Azotobacter salinestris: one gene and its partner. Each later gene encodes a partner of the first gene's protein in a complex. Links are inferred from orthologs where the notes say so. Each region holds a gene or a part of one and is shown in the gene's direction. Other genes may lie near its edges.

The links.
Region 2: the proteins of secA (region 1) and secY are in contact, whole or in part, in a crystal structure (PDB 3DIN), measured with the Thermotoga maritima proteins. The link is inferred for Azotobacter salinestris from one-to-one orthologs. Residues at the interface, in WP_004082002.1 of Thermotoga maritima: Glu261, Ala262, Arg263, Lys300, Ala301, Arg302, Thr303, Ile304, Ile305, Leu323, Tyr324, Asp325, Pro326, Val329, Ser330, Tyr333, Ile336, Lys340, Phe345, Val349, Glu363, Phe364, Tyr374, Ser375, Gly376, Gly377, Glu393, Ile395, Thr482, Ser483; in WP_004081795.1 of Thermotoga maritima: Glu108, Gly109, Glu110, Glu111, Ala236, Glu237, Arg238, Arg239, Ile240, Thr241, Ile242, Gln243, Tyr244, Ala245, Arg246, Arg247, Val248, Thr249, Gly250, Arg251, Arg252, Val253, Tyr254, Gly256, Ala257, Ser258, Thr259, Tyr260, Leu261, Pro262.

Annotation. Positions count from the first base shown.
Region 1 is NZ_CP045302.1:1,492,034-1,495,606, reverse strand. The notes cover bases 157-3,418. They hold secA (preprotein translocase subunit SecA), read left to right. Parts: upstream 157-473; coding sequence 474-3,218; downstream 3,219-3,418. Other genes in these bases: argJ (bifunctional glutamate N-acetyltransferase/amino-acid acetyltransferase ArgJ), read left to right, coding at 3,372-3,418; GCU53_RS07035 (DciA family protein), read right to left, coding at 157-207. Outside these bases: more of GCU53_RS07035, read right to left, coding at 1-156; more of argJ, read left to right, coding at 3,419-3,573. UniProt on the Escherichia coli protein: Required for protein export, interacts with the SecYEG preprotein conducting channel.
Region 2 is NZ_CP045302.1:3,423,450-3,426,708, forward strand. The notes cover bases 93-3,040. They hold secY (preprotein translocase subunit SecY), read left to right. Parts: upstream 93-876; coding sequence 877-2,205; downstream 2,206-3,040. Other genes in these bases: rpsE (30S ribosomal protein S5), read left to right, coding at 93-259; rpmD (50S ribosomal protein L30), read left to right, coding at 262-438; rplO (50S ribosomal protein L15), read left to right, coding at 442-876; rpmJ (50S ribosomal protein L36), read left to right, coding at 2,234-2,350; rpsM (30S ribosomal protein S13), read left to right, coding at 2,484-2,840. Also shown: more of rpsE, read left to right, coding at 1-92; more of rpsK, read left to right, coding at 3,041-3,259. UniProt on the Escherichia coli protein: The central subunit of the protein translocation channel SecYEG. Consists of two halves formed by TMs 1-5 and 6-10.

The DNA of each region.
Region 1 (3,573 bases):
CCACTGGCCATCGGTGACGACCAGCAGCAGGCAGCCTTCACGCCAGGAGGCTACATGGCAATGCCCACGTGCGGCAGGCTGCAGCTGGCTATCCAGCAGATGCTGCAACTGGTCCAGTTGTTGCGCCTGGCTGAGCAGCAACCTGAGTGGCCTGGACTCGCGCAGCAGCGCAGCAGGGGGGCGAGCCGGCAAGGGACGAAAGGTCATGGTGGTTGGCCGGAGAGTGGGGACGTCCATGGTAGCAGAACCCATACTTTCCCAGGTTCGGCCCAAGGCACCGGGTCCGGAGCAGCCCTGCGCCAAGCATGCGGCCTTTGGCACTTTTGGCGCCTGGCCGATCCGACCGCATGATGCCGCTTTTCTTGCCGGGCGGATTTGCGAGTAGAATGCCTTTTTCCCATCGCGGCCGTCTCCGGCTGCCGGGTCGGCCCCGTGCCCGCCCTCCATTCATATGTGAGGAAGAACCTGTCGATATGTTTGCGCCTTTGTTGAGAGTGCTCTTTGGAAGCAAGAACGATCGTGAAGTCAAGCGCATGCGTCGAACCGTGCGGGCGATCAATGCCCTCGAAGAGCAGGTGGTGGCGCTGACGGACGAGCAGTTACGCGCCAGGACCGAGGAGTTCAGAGGCCGTCTCGGCAAGGGGGAGACCCTCGACCAGTTGCTGCCGGAAGCCTTCGCCGTTGCCCGCGAGGCGGGCAAGCGGGTAATGGGCATGCGCCACTTCGACGTGCAACTGATCGGTGCTATGGTCCTGCACGAGGGCAAGATCGCCGAGATGCGTACCGGTGAGGGCAAGACCCTGGTGGCGACCCTGGCCGTCTACCTCAATGCTCTGGCCGGCAAGGGCGTGCACGTGGTGACGGTGAACGACTACCTGGCCCGCCGCGATGCCAATTGGATGCGCCCGCTGTACGAGTTCCTCGGCCTGTCCGTCGGCGTGGTCACCCCCTTCCAGCCGCCGGAGGAGAAGCGTGCCGCTTACGCTGCCGACATCACCTACGGTACCAACAACGAGTTCGGCTTCGACTACTTGCGCGATAACATGGCCTTCAGCCTGGAGGACAAGTTCCAGCGCGAGCTCAACTATGCGGTGATCGACGAGGTCGACTCCATCCTGATCGACGAGGCGCGCACGCCGTTGATCATTTCCGGCCAGGCCGAGGACAGCTCCCAGTTGTACCTGCAGATCAACGCCCTGATTCCGCAGCTGAAGCGCCACGTCGAGGAAGAGGAGGGCGTGGTCACCCAGGAGGGGCATTACACCGTCGACGAGAAGACCCGCCAGATCGAGCTGAACGAACAGGGGCACCAGTTCATCGAGGAGCTGCTGACCCGTGCCGGCCTGTTGCCCGAAGGCGACAACCTCTACTCCGCCCACAACCTGCAGCTGCTGACCCATATCTACGCAGCGCTGCGCGCGCATGTCCTGTTCCATCGTAACGTCGAATACATCGTGCAGGGCAACCAGGTGTTGCTGATCGACGAACATACTGGACGGACCATGCCCGGCCGCCGCCTCTCCGAAGGCCTGCACCAGGCGATCGAAGCCAAGGAAGGGCTGCCGATCCAGGCGGAGAGCCAGACTCTGGCCTCGACCACCTTCCAGAATTACTTCCGTCTCTACCACAAGCTGGCCGGCATGACCGGTACAGCCGATACCGAGGCCTTCGAGTTCCGCCAGATCTACGGTCTCGACGTGGTGGTGATCCCGACTCACCGGCCGATCGCGCGCAAGGACTTCAACGATCTGGTCTATCTGACCCAGGAGGAGAAGTACGCGGCGATCATCACCGATATCAAGGACTGCCAGGCCCAGGGGCGTCCGGCTCTGGTGGGTACTGCCTCGATCGAGAGTTCCGAATACGTCTCCCAGTTGCTCAAGAAGGAAGGCATCGCGCATCAGGTGCTCAACGCCAAGTACCATGAGAAGGAGGCCGAGATCATCGCCCAGGCAGGTCGGCCCGGTGCGGTGACCATCGCCACCAACATGGCGGGTCGGGGTACCGATATTCTTCTCGGGGGCAACTGGGAGGTCGAGATCGCCGCGCTCGAGAATCCCACCGAAGAGCAGATCGCACAGATCAAGGCCGACTGGCAGAAGCGCCACCAGCAGGTAATCGAGGCCGGTGGCCTGCACGTCATTGCCTCGGAGCGCCACGAATCCCGGCGTATCGACAACCAGCTGCGCGGCCGGGCAGGCCGTCAGGGCGACCCGGGCTCCAGCCGCTTCTACCTGTCCCTGGAAGACAACCTGATGCGCATCTTCGCCTCCGACCGGGTGAAGAACTTCATGAAGGCGCTCGGCATGCAGGCCGGCGAGGCCATCGAGCATCGCATGGTGACCAATGCCATCGAGAAAGCCCAGCGCAAGGTCGAGGGCCGCAACTTCGACATGCGCAAGCAACTGCTCGAATTCGACGATGTGGCCAACGAGCAGCGCAAGGTGATCTATCACATGCGCAACAGCCTCCTCGAGTCCGAGGATATCGGCGAAACCATCGCCGAATTCCGCCGGGAAGTGCTGAGCACGGCCATCGACCAGCATATCCCGCCGCAGTCGCTGCCCGAGCAATGGGACATCGCCGGCCTGGAGGCCACCCTGCAGAGCGATTTCGGCGTGCATCTGCCGTTGCAGCAATGGCTCGACGAGGATGACAGGCTGCACGAGGAGGCGCTGCGCGAGCGCATCCTCGAGGCGCTGCAGGCAGCCTATCGGGAGAAGGAGGAGGTTGCCGGCGCCGAGGCCCTGAGGACCTTCGAGAAACAGATCCTGCTGCGTGTGCTGGACGACCTGTGGAAGGACCACCTGTCGACCATGGATCATCTGCGCCACGGCATCCACCTGCGCGGCTACGCCCAGAAGAACCCCAAGCAGGAATACAAGCGCGAATCCTTCGAGCTGTTCCAGACCCTGCTCGAGTCGATCAAGCGCGATGCCATCCGCGTGCTCTCCCATGTACAGGTTCGCCGCGAGGATCCGGCCGAAGAGGAGGAGCGCCTGCGCCGCGAGGCCGAGGCCCTGGCCCGGCGCATGCAGTTCCAGCATGCTGCAGCCTCGGCCCTGGCGCCGCAGACGGAGGGGGATGACCTAGAGGTCGTCGAGGCGCCCCAGCCGGGTGTCGTCCCGGCACGTCCGGAGCAGAAGATCGGACGCAACGAGCCTTGTCCCTGCGGGTCCGGCAAGAAGTACAAGCACTGTCACGGGCAGCTCAACTAGAGTTGTCAGGCTGCGTTTCGGCGCAGCAGGTTCGGAATGCGCACGCACGCATTCGCAACGCCGCGACCGGGCAGACTGGCCGCGGCGTTTTTCCGCCCGTTTTCCGTACCCCCGGTACGCTCACTCAACAGAACCCATACGAAGGAGCCCTTCATGGCTGTCGGTCTTGGCCCTCTGCCCACCCTGCACCCGGTCCCCGGTTTCGAACTCGGCATCGCCTCCGCCGGCATCAAGCGCCCCGGGCGCAAGGATGTGGTGGTGATGCGCTGTGCCGAAGGCGCCACGGTCGCCGGGGTGTTCACCCTCAATGCTTTCTGCGCGGCTCCGGTGATCCTCGCCAAGCGGCGCGTGCAGG
Region 2 (3,259 bases), 1.9 Mb from region 1 along the record:
TCTGCAGTATCCGGTCAAGTCTGCCCATGGCGCTTCCCGGGTTTACATGCAGCCTGCCAGTGACGGTACCGGGATCATCGCTGGCGGTGCCATGCGTGCCGTCCTCGAAGTCGCAGGTGTCCAGAACGTTCTGGCCAAGTGCTACGGCTCGACCAATCCGGTGAACGTGGTTTATGCCACCTTCAAGGGGCTGAAGGAAATGCAGTCCCCCGAGGCCGTGGCAGCCAAGCGTGGCAAGAGCGTCGAGGAGATTCTCTGATCATGGCAACTGTCAAAGTCACTCTGGTCAAGAGCCTGAATGGTCGTCTGGCCAACCACAAGGCCTGCGTCAAGGGGCTGGGCCTGCGTCGTATCGGTCACACCGTCGAGGTCCAGGATACTCCTGAAAATCGCGGGATGATCAACAAGGCCTATTACCTGCTGCGTGTGGAGGGTTAATCCATGCAACTGAACGATCTGCGTTCCGCGCCGGGTGCCCGGCGCGAGAAGCTGCGTCCGGGTCGTGGCATCGGCAGCGGTCTCGGCAAGACTGGTGGTCGCGGCCACAAGGGCCAGACCTCCCGCTCCGGTGGCAAGATCGCACCCGGCTTCGAAGGCGGTCAGCAGCCTCTGCACCGCCGCCTGCCCAAGTTCGGCTTCACTTCTCTGAAGGCCTTGGATCGTGCAGAAATTCGCACCTCCGAACTGGCTAAGGTGGAAGGTGATGTCGTGACTCTGCAGGCGCTGAAGGATGCCAATCTGATCAATCAGAACGTCCGTCGCGTGAAGGTCATGCTGTCTGGTGATGTGAGCCGGGCCGTTACTCTGAAGGGAATCGCCGTCACCAAGGGTGCGCGTGCGGCCATCGAAGCAGCTGGCGGTAAAATCGAGGACTAAATGGCTAAGCAAGGTGCTCTCTCCGCACTCAGCAATGGCGGGCTGTCCGAGCTCTGGACTCGGTTGAGGTTCCTGTTCCTGGCGATCATCGTCTATCGCATAGGCGCGCATATCCCAGTGCCCGGAATCAATCCCGACAGGCTGGCGGAACTGTTCCAACAGAACGAGGGAACCATTCTTAGCCTGTTCAACATGTTTTCCGGTGGTGCGCTGGAGCGGATGAGCATCTTTGCGCTGGGGATCATGCCGTACATCTCGGCATCGATCATCATGCAGCTGATGACCGTGGTCAGCCCCCAGCTGGAGCAGTTGAAGAAGGAGGGCGAGGCCGGTCGGCGCAAGATCAGTCAGTACACCCGTTACGGGACACTCGTTCTGGCGATCGTCCAGGCTTTCGGCATGTCCGTCGGCCTGGCCAGTCAGGGTGTGGCCTTCGCCGCCGACTTCGGTTTCTACTTCGTGGCGGTGAGCACCTTCGTGGCTGGTGCCATGTTCATGATGTGGCTGGGGGAGCAGATTACCGAGCGGGGTGTTGGCAACGGGATCTCGATGCTGATCTTTGCCGGGATCGTCGCCGGTCTGCCGGCTGCGATCGGTCAGTCGTTCGAGTCTGCCCGTCAAGGCGATATCAATATCATTGCTCTGCTTGCTGTCGCGCTCCTGGCTGTGGCGATCATCGGGTTCGTGGTCTTTGTCGAGCGTGGTCAGCGTCGTATCGCGGTGCACTACGCCAAGCGTCAACAAGGTCGCAAGGTTTTCGCTGCGCAGACCAGCCACTTGCCGCTGAAGGTGAATATGGCAGGCGTGATTCCGGCCATTTTTGCTAGCAGCATTCTGCTGTTTCCGGCTTCGCTGGGCTCCTGGTTCGGTCAGTCGGAAGGCATGGGTTGGTTGCAGGACATAGCCCAGGCCATCGCGCCCGGTCAGCCGTTGAACATCATCCTGTTCAGTGCAGGAATCATTTTCTTCTGCTTCTTCTATACTGCGCTGATGTTCAATCCCAAGGATGTGGCGGAAAACCTGAAAAAATCGGGTGCCTTCATTCCTGGCATCAGGCCGGGTGAGCAGTCGGCACGCTATATCGATGGTGTGCTGACCCGCTTGACCATTTTTGGTGCTCTCTACATGACGGCGGTCTGCCTGCTTCCGCAGTTCCTAGTGGTGGCAGCCAACGTGCCGTTCTATCTTGGCGGGACTTCGTTGCTGATCGTGGTAGTGGTTGTGATGGACTTTATGTCGCAAGTACAATCGCACCTCGTTTCGCACCAGTACGAATCCCTGATGAAGAAAAGCAACCTGAAGGGCTATGGCGGCGGCATGCTCCGCTGATCTGTCCATAAGGTTCGAGGAGTTGGTGATGAAAGTTCGTGCGTCGGTGAAGAAGCTGTGCCGCAACTGCAAGATCATCCGTCGCGACGGCGTCGTGCGCGTGATCTGCAGCGCGGAGCCGCGTCACAAGCAGCGCCAAGGCTGAGTGTGATCCTCGCGTGATGAGCCCGGCAGCTAGTGTGCTGTCGGGTTGATTCTTTTTTATTACAGCGCTAGTATCCTGCGCCCTATTTCTTGGCTTCCAGGGCGTGGGTAGCTGTCAATTGGAGTTCCACTGAATGGCCCGTATCGCAGGCGTAAACATTCCGGATAACAAGCATACTGTTATCTCGCTGACCTACATCTATGGTGTCGGTCGTACCACTGCACAGGCTATCTGTGCTGCTACCGGTGTCAATCCGGCAGCAAAGATCAAGGATCTCTCGGACGAGCAGATCGAGCAACTGCGTGGCGAAGTGGCCAAGTTCACTACCGAAGGTGACCTGCGCCGTGAAGTCAACATGAAAATCAAGCGCCTGATGGACCTGGGCTGCTACCGCGGTCTGCGTCATCGCCGTGGCCTGCCGGTTCGCGGTCAGCGCACCAAGACCAACGCCCGTACCCGCAAGGGCCCGCGCAAGCCGATCCGCAAGTAATCGCATTCGCGAATCGACAGGAATCTAATCATGGCAAAACCTGCTGCTCGTCCTCGTAAAAAAGTCAAAAAGACCGTGGTGGATGGTATCGCCCACATCCATGCGTCTTTCAACAACACCATCGTGACCATCACCGATCGTCAGGGTAACGCCCTTTCCTGGGCCACCTCCGGCGGCTCCGGTTTCCGTGGCTCGCGCAAGAGCACCCCGTTTGCTGCCCAGGTGGCTGCCGAGCGTGCCGGCCAGGCCGCCTTGGAATATGGGCTGAAAAACCTCGACGTGAACGTCAAGGGGCCTGGTCCGGGTCGTGAGTCCGCTGTGCGTGCCCTCAATGCCTGCGGTTACAAGATTGCCAGCATCACCGACGTGACCCCGATCCCGCATAACGGCTGCCGTCCGCCGAAGAAGCGTCGCGTGTA